One region of the Agrobacterium vaccinii genome, then DNA from elsewhere that is predicted to be linked to it. Evidence: predicted binding sites of a transcription regulator. Region 1 holds the regulator's gene; the other holds the start of a gene.
What was found. The regulator LexA, encoded in region 1, represses DNA repair genes until DNA is damaged. The targets are predictions, from matches to a motif close to TGTTCNNNNTGTGTTCNG.
Positions count from the first base shown of each region.

Region 2: a site for LexA is predicted at 4,876-4,893, ahead of HRR99_RS13965 (helicase-related protein). Genes of this name have one in related genera too.

Region 1 covers NZ_CP054150.1:1,519,450-1,527,316, forward strand. Annotated here, with positions in the region: gene eno (phosphopyruvate hydratase) at 1-363, opposite strand, end outside; gene kdsA (3-deoxy-8-phosphooctulonate synthase) at 591-1,439, opposite strand; gene lexA (transcriptional repressor LexA) at 1,715-2,434, shown strand; gene HRR99_RS07665 (glutathione S-transferase family protein) at 2,854-3,534, shown strand; gene HRR99_RS07670 (ComEC/Rec2 family competence protein) at 3,650-6,127, opposite strand; gene gltA (citrate synthase) at 6,388-7,677, shown strand; gene HRR99_RS07680 (cupin domain-containing protein) at 7,792-7,867, shown strand, end outside.
Region 2 covers NZ_CP054150.1:2,873,402-2,881,268, forward strand. Annotated here, with positions in the region: gene holA (DNA polymerase III subunit delta) at 1-377, shown strand, start outside; gene fdxA (ferredoxin FdxA) at 615-953, opposite strand; gene HRR99_RS13960 (RNA-binding S4 domain-containing protein) at 1,210-1,620, opposite strand; gene HRR99_RS13965 (helicase-related protein) at 1,624-4,692, opposite strand; gene HRR99_RS13970 (ubiquinone biosynthesis hydroxylase) at 5,012-6,226, opposite strand; gene tesB (acyl-CoA thioesterase II) at 6,313-7,197, shown strand; gene HRR99_RS13980 (P-II family nitrogen regulator) at 7,410-7,760, shown strand; gene HRR99_RS13985 (ammonium transporter) at 7,789-7,867, shown strand, end outside.

The DNA.
Region 1 (7,867 bases):
CGCAGCCTTGGCGACAGCCAGGGAAACACCGAGGATGGCGTTGGCACCGAGACGCGACTTGTTCGGCGTGCCATCGAGCTCGATCAGCGTCTGGTCGACGTGGATCTGGCTTTCGGCATCGAAACCGCCCAGCGCGTCGAAAATCTCGGTGTTGACGGCTTCGACAGCCTTCTCGACGCCCTTACCCAGGTAGCGCTTGCCACCATCACGCAGTTCAACGGCTTCGTGTGCGCCTGTCGATGCGCCCGATGGAACCGCCGCACGACCGAAAGAACCGTCTTCCAGATAGACATCGACTTCAACGGTGGGGTTGCCACGGCTGTCGAGGATTTCGCGTGCGATGATATCGGTAATGGCTGTCATGATCTCTCCCTTGGGACTGGAACAGGAATTTCAGATGCCTGTCTTAAAGTGCATCCCGAAAACTGTGAAGCGCTTTTCGGATGAGCGGCGCGATAAACGGGACAACGGAAATGGCGACTCGATTTGAATTTCTTCCGTCGCTGTAGACGACGCACAAGAATTTACAATGACGGCGCCCTCTTCCAGACGCCTTCCTTCTCATAAAAATCGATTAAGGCCAAAAGCCGTCACGCAGCCTTGGAGATGTTGTCGAAGGCCAGCAGTTTTTCCAGAAGCTTCGGCATATTCTTGAGGTGCACCATGTTCGGCCCGTCGGACGGCGCATTATCAGGGTCCTCATGCGTCTCCACGAAAAGACCAGCAACGCCCACGGCCACGGCAGCACGAGACAGCGTTTCAACAAACTCCCGCTGACCGCCGCTGGAACCACCCTGCCCGCCAGGCTGCTGCACGGAGTGCGTGGCATCGAACACCACGGGCGCACCGAGCGATGCCATGATGGGAAGCGAACGCATATCGGAAACCAGCGTATTGTAGCCGAACGAGGCCCCGCGCTCGCAGAGCAGTACGTTCGGATTGCCGCTATCGTTCAGCTTCGCCAGCACATTCTTCATGTCCCAAGGGGCCAAAAACTGACCCTTCTTGACGTTGATGACGCGACCGGTCTTTGCAGCCGCCACCAGCAAGTCAGTCTGGCGGCTGAGAAATGCCGGAATCTGAAGGATATCCACGACAGGCGCGACGATGCCGCACTGTTCCTCGTTGTGAATATCCGTGAGAACCGGAAATCCGAACTGGCTTTTCAGCTCCGAAAAAATCTCAAGCGCCTTATCGATGCCGATACCGCGCTGACCGGAGAGCGACGTGCGATTCGCCTTGTCGAACGAGGATTTGTAGACCAGACCGATACCCAGCTTGCCGCAAAGGTCAGCCAGCGTTTCCGCAATCATGAAGGCGTGGTCGCGGCTTTCCATCTGGCACGGCCCGGCAATCAGCGAGAAACGCTCGGTGTTGGAAAAAGAGACCGCGCCCGCACCCTCGCCAGCAACCACTTTCAGATTATTCGTCACACTCATGATGATTCCCCTGATACAAAAGGGACGCTTCGCAGCCGACGCCGCCGAACCATCCTGCAATCTCTCAAAACTCGCCACGCACTTAGCAGCAAGCAGCAGCGAAGTCACGGCATGACGTGGCAGGCGAGGTAGAACACCCATAGGACATCTATCAACGATGTCTTAAATGATTTGGGATGACTATTGGGGATTGCAGAACACATGTGGAACATATAGTGTTCGTTCTGTATTTGTTTCACGAATCTAAGCCTCAAAGCTTCAAGGGTGTTTACTCCATGCTCACGCGCAAACAGCAGGAACTGCTTCTCTTCATTCATGAGCGAATGAAAGAGTCCGGCGTGCCGCCGTCCTTCGATGAAATGAAGGATGCGCTCGATCTTGCCTCCAAATCCGGCATACACAGGCTGATCACGGCATTGGAAGAACGCGGATTCATTCGCCGGCTACCGAATCGTGCCCGCGCGCTCGAAGTCATCAAGCTTCCCGAATCGTATTCACCGCAGAATAAGCCGCAGCGAGGCTTTTCACCCAGCGTCATCGAGGGCAGTCTCGGCAAACCGCAGCCCGTGCAGCCGCCGCCTCCCGCTGCCGCAAACGATCGCAACCCTGATTCGGTGAGCGTACCGGTTATGGGACGGATTGCTGCGGGCGTGCCGATTTCGGCAATCCAGAACAACACGCATGATGTCGTCGTGCCCATGGATATGCTAGGTGCGGGCGAGCATTACGCGCTTGAAGTCAAAGGTGATTCGATGATCGAAGCAGGCATCTTCGATGGCGATACGGTTATAATCCGCGATACGAGTACGGCAAATCCGGGCGATATCATTGTCGCACTGGTGGACGAGGAAGAAGCGACCTTGAAACGCTTCCGTCGCAAAGGCGCGTCGATTGCGCTGGAGGCAGCAAACCCTGCCTATGAAACTCGTATCTTCGGACCTGATAGGGTGAAAATTCAGGGCAAACTCGTTGGCCTGATCCGCCGCTATCATTGAGACCTTCTGGGGCAGATTTGATTGTCTGCCCCGCCTTGGTATTTTCAATTTTCGGTATTTGCGACACTTGATGCTTAGTGGTCGAAGTTCGCTTGAGCTCGGACCGGTATATTATGCGTGTTTTAAACGGATAATTCGCTCAGGACGGTTTCAAAAACCGGAAATCATTAGCCGGGTCATCATTTTTTCGAATCGCGCGCCACTTCGATAGTCTATGACGTTTTGAGCACGTTTTTAGTGGTGATGAATGCGGTTGAGCAGCGGAATATAAGGTTTTCCGATCTCAGCGCGATGCTGGAAAGCTACTCGCTTGAGCGAATGACAAAACATCAAATAATTTGAAGACCACCATCGCGCAGACTGTCTGTATTGAAAAATTTTCCCGCGCTAACATGGTATGCGCAACGAGGGATCTTGAGATGTACGATCTTTACATAGCCAACAAGAATTATTCCTCCTGGTCATTGCGTCCGTGGGTATTGATGCGAACGCTCGATATTCCCTTCAGCGAGAAACTCACGCCCTTCGGCAATTCAGCACAGGATTTCGCAGTGTTTTCGCCAACGGCAAAAGTGCCCTGCCTTGTCGAAAACGAGTTCACCGTGTGGGACACGTTGTCGATAACAGAATATCTGGCCGAACGGCACATTGGCGTTTGGGCTGGTCATGCGAGGGCGCGTGCCTGGTCCCGTTCTGCAGCAGCAGAAATGCATTCCGGCTTCCAGACGTTGCGCAACGAGCATCCTATGCATGTCGGTCTTCGCATACAGCCAGTAGCGATCAGCGAAGCTTTGCGGAAAGACATCTCCCGCATAGACGCACTTTGGCAGGAAGGTCTGACATCCTTTGGTGGGCCATTCCTGGCAGGAGAAACATTTACGGCGGTCGACGCGTTTTTCTGTCCCGTCGCCTTCCGCTTTCAGACCTACGCAACGGCCTTGTCTCCCGAGTCAGAAGCTTACAAGAACCGTCTTCTCGCCCTGCCAGCGATGCATGAATGGCAAGATGCGGCTTTGCTGGAACCGTGGCGCGATGCGGAACACGAGGCGGAAGCCAAGGCCACCGGAGAATGGCTCGCGGATTTACGCTCAAAGCCGTGATCTCTGGGTAAACCTCCTATCGCGAGCGCACGCTGTGGCGTAGTTTTCTAGAGGAAAGAGTATTTGAAGGGTATAGCCGAAGCGTTTCAACCCGCACCCTTCGAGCCAAGCGTCGTCACCGCGAAGTCGACAACATCGTCGCGATATGCGGCGGAAGGGACGTGTCGAAATCTCTTTTGCGCCAGTCATAGCTCCGGTGCATGGTCCAGAACCGATTCACACCCTCCATCGCAGCCTCAGCTTTGACGATGGGGGCGTCCTTGTCGCCGAGCCAGATTTCCAGTGAGCCGGTTCGGCGCAATATGTCCTGGCTGATGAGAATGGCGCCGGAATAGCACTCGGTAAATGAGACACGTCGTGTCGTCACGATCAGGTCGGCGATCTCGCATGCGGTCCCAGTCAGCGTACTGTCGAAGATCACGGCTATTGCAACGCCGGTTCGGGATTTGGCAACGCACCAGCTATCCTTCCGGCACGTGAAGCGCTCTGTTTTGGAAAGCGCGTTTCGCATCTCCTCCGTTGCTTTTGCCTTATCTCTCTCGCTCAAACCAGTGCGCCGTGTAGTGGGTGGCTCGTCGGCATCAGCCTCGTCACCATCAGGTGACTTTGCGGTTTCCAGCATGTCTGGCGGGTTATGTCGTTCGGATAGGGGCAGCGCCCTCACCCATTGGTCATAGATGAAACCCGAGGCCCGCTGCTTTGTCGTCGCCACCGCATCCTCCGTCAGTAGCGCGACCAGAGAAGCGTCCTCGTAGATCAGCAAATCCGGCCTTGCCCTCCATTGCTCAACGACCAATAATCCAAACCCGGCGGCAATGAACGGCAAGCCTATCAGCGCCAAACGTGTGCGTAAGAGCGCCAGCAGCAAAAAACCTGTCGTGGATACGGCGAGGAACCAGCCGTTCTGCCGCCCGATCGTCGCATCGCCACCCCAACTGGAAACGGTCTTTGCGATGTCGATCACCAGCGCCATGCCGTAGCCCATGACCTTCAGAAAGGGAGCGTCGAGCCCAAACGGCATCAACAGCATGCCAACCAGCGCGAACGGCATGACAATCAACGACATGACCGGCATAGCCGCCAGATTGGCCGCCAGCCCATATGTCGTGATCCGGTGAAAATGCTCGATGGAGTAGACAGCAGTCGAGATGCCACCGATCAGTGACGTCACCACGACACCGCCCATGATCGTACCAACCTTGGCCGCCAATGACAGCCACCATGGTGGACGGGATAGGATCCGCTGCTCGCGGTCGCCTCGCCACCTGCTCCAGAAGGCGTAGCCGGACACCAGTGCCAGCGTCGCCGCAAACGACATCTGGAAACTCGGACCCATCACCTCATGCGGTGACAGAACGATGATGACGATGGCGGAAAGCGCGATGTTTCTGAGACTGATCGAGGGCTTGTCCACCAGCACCGCGATCAGCATGACCGACATCATCAACCACGCCCGCTCTGCCGATACGGCAAACCCAGAGATGAGATAGTAGGCGAGCGTCATCAACAGCGCCGCAAATGCGGAGATTTTCTTCACGGGCCAGCGCTGCGAAAAAGCGGGAAACAAGCTGAAGGCGGTTCGCATTCCGACGAAGAAGATGCCAGCGGCCAGCGCCATGTTCAGCCCTGAAATGGCAACGATATGCGCCAACCCGGAAACGCGCAGCGCTTCCATCGTCTCATTGGAAATCGCGCGCCTTTCGTCGGTGATGATCGATGCGGCGAACGCGCCAGCGTCGCCGCCGATCAGGTCACGAATGCGTTGCGCAATATCGCTTCTGAGCTTGTAGAGCCACGCATCCGCTGCCCCCGTCCACGTTGTGGACTTTTGCTTGTCCGGCAATGTCTTCGGCGCACCGTAGAAGAAACCCGTCGCGCCGATTCCATTAAAATATGAAGCGAAGGCGAAGTCGTTTAGCCCCGGCAGCGCCGGGCCCGAGGGCGGCGATAGCCGCGCCTTTCCGGTGATCACACCACCAATGGCCACTGCCTCACGACGGCTGCGTGATACCAGCGAGACTTTCTGCGGTGGGCGGGACAGTTTTGGGCCCGATGTCGCGTCCAGAACCACGACATATCGCCAGTTTCCCCTCGCATCCAGTTCACGCCTCTCCACCGTCCCGGTAATCGTTGTCGTCACAGGCGTGTCGAGAATGATGGTACCGATGCGCCGCGCTTCGACATCAGCCAGCAGCATGCCAGTCATCAAAAGAGCCATGGCCTTCAACACAGCTGCAACAGTGCCCGGGCGGTGCAGCATGGCTGCGGCCCAGGCGCCGATCCCAACCGTAACGAACATCAAAAACCAGCGCGATGGCGTCGCGGGCAGACCGAACCATAGCGCAGCCCCCAACGCGATGAAGACTGGCACGAACAGGAAGTCCTGCCGGTGCATCACCTCCTGCTCGGCACAGGTGATGATCCATTGTTTGAGAGCACGAACCGACCAACCCCGGGCAGTTCCCTGCCCCGTTTCCAAGGCCAGCTCGCGCCGTGAGGTGTGAAGCGGCAACAGCAAATCATCGAGGTCCGCATGCGCAACGGAGCTCGTTTCCGCCAGGCGGAAATGCTGTTTTTCGTCCTGTGTGTTCAAACCCCGGCGCCCCTTGCCGCAGCCCTTAGTTTGCAACCCCAAAGAAAAGATTGCAACCTCTTGCTGAGTTAAGAAAGCATTGACCTAGAATGAAACACTATGCCGTAGAAATGCTCCATTTCGGGATATTGGCGTGTCGCAATGCACAATTTGGCCTTCGGATAGCTTGGCTTTATGGCTCGGATCATATAGCTAAATCGCTGACGCTTAAACTGGCTGATGCGTCACCCCGCATCGCCTGCATATTTCGGAGGTATGGTATGACGGAAACTAGCGCGACAGTGACACTCGGCGATAATAAGGTCGATCTCCCTGTGCGAGAAGGCACGATCGGACCCAAGGTCGTAGATATCGGAACGCTTTATAAGAACACCGGCACCTTCACCTACGACCCCGGCTTTACGTCGACTGCCTCTTGCGAATCCAAGATCACGTATATCGATGGCGATGAAGGCGTGCTTCTGCATCGCGGTTACCCTATCGAGCAACTGGCCGAACAGGGCGACTTCCTCGAAACCTGCTACCTGCTGCTTTACGGCGAACTGCCGACGACAGCACAGAAGAAAGACTTCGACACCCGCGTAACGCGCCACACAATGGTGCATGAGCAGATGAGCCGCTTCTTCACCGGCTTCCGTCGCGACGCTCACCCGATGGCTGTCATGTGCGGCACGGTCGGCGCGCTCTCTGCGTTCTATCACGACTCCACAGATATTACCGATCCGCACCAGCGCATGGTCGCTTCGCTGCGTATGATCGCCAAGATGCCGACGATTGCGGCAATGGCTTACAAATACCACATCGGTCAGCCTTTCGTGTATCCAAAGAACGATCTGGATTACGCGTCCAATTTCCTCAACATGTGCTTTGCTGTTCCTTGCGAAGACTACAAAGTTGATCCTGTCCTAGCCCGCGCCATGGACCGCATCTTCATTCTCCACGCCGATCACGAGCAGAACGCGTCCACATCGACGGTTCGTCTGGCAGGTTCTTCCGGTGCAAATCCGTTCGCCTGTATCGCGGCTGGCATCGCCTGCCTCTGGGGCCCTGCCCACGGCGGTGCAAACGAAGCAGCGCTCAACATGCTGAACGAAATCGGTTCGGTCGATCGTATTCCTGAATACATCGCCCGCGCCAAGGACAAGAACGATCCGTTCCGCCTGATGGGCTTTGGCCACCGCGTTTACAAGAACTACGATCCGCGCGCCAAGATCATGCAGAAGACCATGTACGAAGTGCTGGAAGCCACGGGCAACCAGGATGATCCGATCATGCAGGTCGCGCTCGAGCTGGAAAAGATCGCCCTTTCCGACCCTTACTTCGTCGAAAAGAAGCTCTATCCAAACGTCGACTTCTACTCGGGTATCACGCTGAAGGCGCTTGGATTCCCCACGACCATGTTCACCGTTCTCTTTGCTCTCGCCCGCACCGTGGGCTGGATTGCTCAGTGGAACGAAATGATCGAAGATCCACAGCAGCGCATCGGTCGCCCTCGCCAGCTCTACACCGGCGAAGCAAAGCGCGACTACACGCCTGTGTCCAAGCGCTAAGCGCGGATATCCATTACGAAAAAAGAAGCCGGGCTCACGCCCGGCTTTTTTTGTTTGCCGATACCCGCGTCCTTTGTCAAAGTCGTACGAAGACATCAGCAAAGGCCAGCCATGATGGAAAAACGACCGCAAATATTGAATCGATCTGACTGGAGCGATGGTGAGGACTTCTGGCAGGGCGAGTTTGAGG
Region 2 (7,867 bases), 1.4 Mb from region 1:
TGGACGCGATCCTGAAGGGTGATCGCAATGCCTTCTTCCACGCCACCCAGAAAATCATCGCCTCCAAGACGCCGATCTTTCTGGTGCTGCAAGGCTGCCTGCGCCAATTTCAATTGCTGGACCAGATGCGCGCCGAAATGGACGACAAGAAGCAGCAAGCCGGTCAGGTCATGCTGACACTGGGCCGCGGCATCCATTTCCGCCGCAAACCCGTGATCGAAAGAGCGCTGCGCACATGGCAGCCAGCGGCAATTGCACGCGAAATGAACCGACTGCAAGCCGCCATCCTGCAAAGCCGCCAGCGGCAAAGCCTGGAGCAAAGCGTGGCACTGCTGACGCTGTTGTCCACGACATTGCAGTCGGGGCGAAACGGTTAGCCGCCTCTTCACCTCATTCCTGTGCTTGTCACAGGAATCCAGCCCACGCGCGTTTGCGCGGCGAAAGGACCCTTCTCAGCCCAAGGACTTGGGCTGACTAGATTCCTGTGACAAGCACAGGAATGAGGGGTGTAACAGTGATGCCTCGATCACTATCTCTATATTTAAGGAATTTGATAAACAGCCCTTCCCGACCAAATGCTGGGAAGGCCACTAACTTCACGTCGATTAACTCTATCAGTCGCCCTTGCCGGGCTCCGCCGAGAAGTAAAGATCGAGCTTGCCTGAAACGCCGTCCATCTCCTTGGCTCCCGGCATCGGGTCGCGTTTGACGGTGATATTGGGCCAGATGGCCGCATATTCGGCGTTGAGTGTCAGCCACTTGTCCAGACCTGGCTCCGTGTCTGGCTTGATGGCTTCCGCTGGACATTCCGGTTCGCACACACCGCAATCGATGCACTCATCCGGATTGATCGCCAGAAAATTCTCGCCCTCATAGAAGCAGTCGACAGGGCAGACTTCAACACAGTCGGTGTATTTGCAGCGTATGCAATTATCGGTCACGACATACGTCATGATGGACTCCAGAATATGCGGGCCGGGTCACTGGGCTCTCGAACACAAGCCATTGCCCGGCATTAAGACGGGGCACTTTGGCAAGTGAGGTAATGCCTTTGTACCGAGATAGCAAGGATAAACGATCCTGAAAAACACCCGGTTTCTAGTCGATTATTCCATCGATGCTTGGCCAAGTATGCAAGAGTTTTGACTATGACCTTCAGAAACATCCGTCGCTCGCCGAAGACAATCCTTCGAAGGCCGCTCAGGTGTCTCATTCTTCGTCGCTGTCTGTCATGAAACGATCGAGCGCACGGCGCTCCTTTTTCGTCGGGCGGCCACTGCCGGGCTCTCGCACCGCCTGTTCGAGCAGCGTCAGGCGCTCGCCGGGCGGACGTGGCGGCGTCTTGTCATCATAGAGAACTCTGGCTTCGTCATAGGGACCGCGACGTTCACCGGCAGCTTTGACCACCAAGACGCGGTCCATGCGCTCGAAACTGATGTCGAGCCTGTCGCCAACTTTCACCATGTGGCTCGGTTGGCGCACCGGCGTGTCGTTGACGCGCACCTTGCCCGACTGGATGTAGGTCTGGGCAAGCGAGCGCGATTTGACCATACGGGCGAAAAACAGCCACTTGTCGAGGCGCTGTCGGCCTGAGTCATGTGGCTGTTGTTTCTCGTCCATCGGTTACTTCTTCAACTGCTCCTTGAGCGCAGCGAGCTTGGCGAAAGGCGAATCCGGATCCATAGGCTTTTCCTTGCGCGGTGGCTTGGCTTCAAAACGCTGCTGACCCTGCGGCTTGCCGCCACGGTCGTTGCGCTCTGGCCGATCCTTGCGCTCGCCACGGTCAGGACGCTCGTTGCGGTTGCCGTTGTTACCGGGACGACCACCTTCACGCTTGCGCTCGCCATCACGCTTACGATCACCGTCTCGGTTGGCATTGCCACGCGGCTGACCCGGGCGCTCTTCGCCACCTTCGGTGCGACGCTCGCCCCGGTTTTCACCGCCACGATTGCCCGGACGGCGATTGTCGGTGCGCTGGTTGTCATTGCGACCACCGGGACGCCACAGAAGAACCGGCTTGGGCTCCGCGACTTCGGCAGGCGCTGCCTCAGCCGCAGGTTCCACTGCCGTCTCTGCCGGAGCATCTTCGGCCTTTACCTCTGCTGGCGCTTCGGCAACGGCGTCGGAAGCAGCAGGCGTCTCGGTCGCAACCTCGGCATCGGCGTCATCATGCGAAGCGGTCTCTTCGGCAGGTGCAGCCTCGGTCGTCGCTTCAACCTTCGAAGCATCGCCGCTCTGGCCAAGGAAAGCCGCAGCCTCTTCGGCGCTCACCTGATCGGCGCGGTAGCCAAGGCCCTTGAGGATCTCTTCCATGTCGTCGAGCGTCGCACCGAGAATGGAGAGCATCGCGGTCGTCGTGGTGAAGCGACGGCCATCATAGGCACCTTCCGGGCGCGGCTGCGTGCCGGGCTTCCACTGCAACAGCGGGCGAATAAGATCGGCCAGACGCTCGAGAATGTCGATACGCACGGCACGCTTGCCGAGGAAGCGGAAGCCTGCGAGCTTGTAGAACATGCGCTCATAGCTGCTGTCGGTGACAACGGATGTACGACCGGCGGCCAGAACCGGAATGAGATCGCCGTAACCTGGCTTTCCGAGACCATCGTTCTTTAGCGCCCAGAGCAGCGTTACAAGCTCTGCCGGAGCAGGCTTGAGCAGCGCTGGCAGGAACACGTGATAGGCGCCGAAGCGAATGCCATAGCGGCGCATGGAGGCGCGCGCATCCTGATCAAGCGTCTTGACCTCTTCGGTCACGTCGCGACGGAAGAGAACACCGAGATTTTCAACGAGCTGGAACGCCAAGCCCTTCGCCAAACCCTGAAGATCTTCGGCGCGGGAAATATCGTCCAGAGGCTTCAGCACGGTTGCGATCTGGTGGTTTACGAATCGCTCGACGCGGGCAACGGCGTGATCGCGGGCATTGCCGCTCAACAGTTCGTCGGCCAGCATGATGACACGCGGCTTCATGATGTTATCGCCAGACGAAAGACGCGCGACAGGGTCGCCTAGCCAACGCACCGTCCCATCGGAGCCCAAGGCAAGGTCGCCATTGCCGCTGGCGTGCAGACGCGCAGCACGCGCCTCATATTCCAGCGCAAGCGCCTTCTGCGCTGCTCCTTGCACAGCCTTGGCATCTGGCCCCTCGGCTCCGGCTACCGGTGTAAACCGGAAACCCGCCAACTGGCCGACATGATGTCCTTCAACAAAGACATCACCATTCACACTGATTTCAGCTTCAAGCATCGCATTCTCTCTTAGGCGCCTCATGAGCACAGATGTCCTGCGATCAACAAAGCGTTTCGTCAACCTTTCATGTAGAGCATCGGACAATCGATCTTCGATTTCCCGAGTCTTTTCTTGCCAGTGTGTCGGATCGGCAAGCCATCCTGGGCGGTTTGATACATACGTCCATGTTCTGATCTGCGCAATCCTTGCAGAAAGCGTATCGATCTCACCGTCGGTGCGGTCCGCCCGCCGCACCTGTTCGGCCATGAAGTCCTCGTTGACGGCCCCGTGTTTGACGAGGTCGAAATAGAGCGTCGAAATCAGGTCGGCATGCTGGGCGGGCGCGATGCGGCGAAAATCCGGCAAAGCGCAGGCCTCCCACAGCTTTTCGACCCGCTCGGCGTTAGAGGTAATGTCGACAATTTCGGGATAACGCGACAGATGTTCCAGCGCCTGCTGGTCGATAGCCGGCAGCGCGCGCGCCAGACCCTGAATGGTCGGGGCGGCATCCAGACTTCCACGCAAATTGGCGATGGAGGAGAAATCGAAGTTCTTGGTGCGCCATTGCAGCACTTTGACCGAATCGAACTGGTGCGATTCGACCCGCTCGACAAGTTCGTCATCGAGAGGATCGACCTGACCGGTCACACCAAACGTGCCGTCGCGCAAATGACGTCCGGCACGGCCCGCAATCTGGCCCATCTCACCGGGGTTGAGATTGCGGAACTGATAGCCGTCGAACTTTCGATCCTGCGCAAAAGCAACGTGATCGACATCGAGGTTGAGCCCCATGCCGATGGCATCAGTTGCGATCAGATATTCGACATCGCCATTTTGATAGAGACCGACCTGCGCATTGCGTGTGCGCGGTGAAAGCGCACCGAGTACGACAGCGGCACCACCGCGCTGACGGCGCACCAGTTCGGCAATCGCATAGACCTCGTCGGCGGAAAAGGCGACGATGGCCGTGCGTCGCGGCAGGCGGGTGATCTTCTTTTGTCCCGCATAAAACAGCTGCGACAGTCTTGGCCGCTCGACCACGACGATGCCGGGAAGCAGCTTTTCCAGAATGGGCCGCATGGTGCCCGCACCCAGCAGCAGCGTTTCTTCCCGCCCGCGCAGATTCAAGATGCGGTCGGTGAAGATATGGCCGCGCTCCAGATCGCCCGCCAACTGCACCTCATCGATGGCAACGAAGGCCGCAGTCGTTTCGCGCGGCATCGCTTCCACGGTACAGACGGAATATTTGGCCTTGGGAGGGGAAATCTTTTCTTCGCCGGTAATCAGCGCCACGTTCGGCGCACCCACCTTTTCCACCAGCCTCGTATAGACCTCACGGGCCAGCAGACGAAGCGGCAGGCCGATGACACCGTTGCCATGCGCGACCATCCGTTCGATGGCATAATGCGTCTTGCCGGTATTGGTGGGTCCAAGAACGGCCGTAACACCGCGGCCGCTCAAGAGCATGGGGCGAAAATTCAACGTACTATCCGTGAAATCGACTAACTGACTGTTTTACAACGCACTCGAAACATATCCGCCCGCGTCTTCCACCACACATGGCAATCGCAAAGGTCAAAGGCAAGGAAGGATTGGATAAAACCTGAAATTGCGCCGATTTTTGCGTCATAAACACTGACGAGAGCGATTCGGAACAGGCTGCGAACGAATCAGCGACGAATCGCTGACTCCGTATGATTCAGCTTTTGTTCACGGCTATATCTGGGCAGCAGCAACTCTCCGCTCTACAAGATCGTGAATCGTGTCGTTCCGGGCTTTTGTCACATTAGAGCGGTTGGCCAGCCAGCAATCGCGGCCCGTCCTTATCCGCCGTTCCCGCCGCTTGGCCGATGAAATAGGACTTGAGGCCGGGAATCCGGTCCACGAGCCCCAGGCCGAAATCGCGGGCGATCCTGATCGGCCCGACATCGTTGGAGAACAGCCGGTTCAGCACATCGGTGGTGATGCCCATCCGCACCGTGTCGAACCGCCGCCAAGACTGGTAGCGCTCCAGCACGTTCAGCGAACCGATGTCGAGGCCGAGGCGATCCGCGTCGACGATGGTTTCGGCAAGCGCTGCCACATCCTTGAAACCGAGATTGAGCCCCTGGCCCGAAATCGGGTGAATACCGTGCGCCGCATCGCCTGCGAGCGCCAGACGCGGCGCCACGAAGGCTCGGGCAAGCGTTAGGCCCAGCGGAAAGGCCCGCCGTGGACCGACAGGCTTCACGGTTCCCAACTTGTGGCCAAAACGGCGTTCCAGCTCCTCCTCGAATACCAGATCGTCGGACGCCACCAGACGGTCGGCATCCGCGGTTCGCTCCGTCCAGACGAGCGAGGAGCGATTGCCTTTCAGCGGCAAGATGGCAAAGGGGCCGGACGGTAGGAAATGCTCTTCGGCGCAGCCATTGTGTGGACGCTCATGCTCCACCGTCGTCACGATGCCCGACTGGTCGTAAGCCCAGTGCACGGTCTTGATACCGGCCATGTCGCGCAGCGCCGAACGCACACCGTCACACGCCACCAGCAGAGGCGTCTCAAGGGATGAACCGTCAGAGAGAGCAATGAGATTGCTCTGTGGACCGGGCTCGAAACCCGATACGCTCAAACCATGGCGAATCTCGATACCCAGCCGTTCGCAGACGCCACGCAACGCACCCACCATAGCGACATTGGGAATCATATGGGCAAAGGGCTGGCCCTCCGCCACATCCCCGTCGAAGGTCAGAAACACCGGGCGCACGGGATCGGATGTTTTCGAATCGGTCACGATCATCTTGTTGATCGGCTGCGCCTCTGGCAGCAGTTCCTGCCATATGCCGAAGACATCAAGCATCCGCGTCGCTGCCGCGATGATGGCGGAGGCGCGCATATCCTTCTTCCAGACGTGTTCCGGTGCGGCTTCGATCACCTGCACAGCCAGATGGGGCGCAGCCTGCTTGATGGCCACGGCAACGCTCAGGCCCACATATCCGCCGCCTGCAACAACAACATCCAGCATCACGACCACTCCCGCATTCTTGTGAATCTCACGTCTGCACTATAGACCATCCATTTAGGTCTTCCTACAGCCGGAGCATGTCGAAAATGTCGCGCCCTCTCGAAAATACAGCTCCGCTGCAAAACCTCATTTCCACGCTCGATCTGGAAAAGCTTGAGGAAAACCTGTTTCGGGGCACCAGTCCGCAGGTCGGCTGGCAGCGCGTGTTCGGGGGTCAGGTCATCGCGCAGGCCTTGATGGCGGCGCAGCGCACGGTGGGGGAGGACCGCTTCGTCCACTCCCTACACGCCTATTTCATGCGGCCCGGCGACCCCAAGGTGCCGATCATCTATCAGGTCGACCGCATCCGCGACGGCGCAAGCTTTGCCACACGCCGCATCGTCGCCATTCAGCACGGCCACGCTATTTTCTCCATGTCGGCATCATTCCAGATCGACGAAGGCGGCTTCGACCATCAGGCGCAAATTCCAGACGTGCCGCAGCCGGAGCAGTTGATGAGCGAAGAGCAGATGCGCGATGCCTTCCTCGCCAAGGCACCGCCTGCCATCAGGAAATATTGGGAAAACAAACGCCCGATCGAGATCAGGCCCGTCTCGCTCACCCATTACATTTCCAAGGAAAAGCTCGAGCCCCATCAAAACGTATGGGTGCGTGCGGTCGGCGACGTGCCCGCCGACCGGCATTACCAGGCCGCCGTTCTGGCCTATCTCTCCGATATGACCCTGCTGGACACCTCACTCTACGCCCACGGCACCACGATCTTCGACCCTGCCGTTCAGGCTGCCAGCCTCGATCACGCCATGTGGTTTCATCGCCCCTGCAAACTGGATGACTGGCTGCTGTACACACAGGATAGCCCCAGCGCGTCAGGAGCTCGCGGGCTCACGCGCGGCAACCTGTTTACGCGCGATGGCATTCTGGTCGCGTCCATGGCGCAGGAAGGCCTGATCCGCAAATTGGCAAATGATTAAATAATAGTCATTTTTATTTTTTTGCCCGCTTCTTGAGCGCGGCTTGCATATTTGTGTGCCTATTTTACAGACTTATTTATTAAATCCATTATTTTTCAATAGCTTATCAAAACACCATCAAACTGGCACGCGCCTTGAATGTACAGGTGCAGTCGCTGTTGTTGATCTGCCAGCGTCGGGACATGTCGGCTCTGCGCCGAGGCAAACAAAGGATGGGAAACCAGATGAAAATTGTGATGGCCATTATCAAGCCGTTCAAGCTGGACGAAGTGCGCGAAGCACTGACAGCTGTCGGCATCCAGGGCCTGACCGTGACCGAGGTGAAGGGTTACGGACGCCAGAAGGGACATACCGAAATTTATCGCGGCACCGAATACGCGGTCAGCTTTCTTCCCAAGTTGAAGATCGAGATCGCCGTCGCTTCGGATCTCGTGGAAAAGGCCGTCGAGGCCATCGCATCCTCCGCCAAGACGGGCCAGATCGGTGATGGCAAGATTTTCGTCTACTCGATCGAACAGGCCGTGCGCATCCGTACCGGCGAAACAAACACAGAAGCGCTTTAAGCACGCCTGACAGGGGAGTTTTCAAACCATGCAATTCAACAAGATTTCCACACTCAGCGCGCTCGGCGCCAGTGCGGCGGCCCTTCTGGCCCCGATTGCAGCCTTCG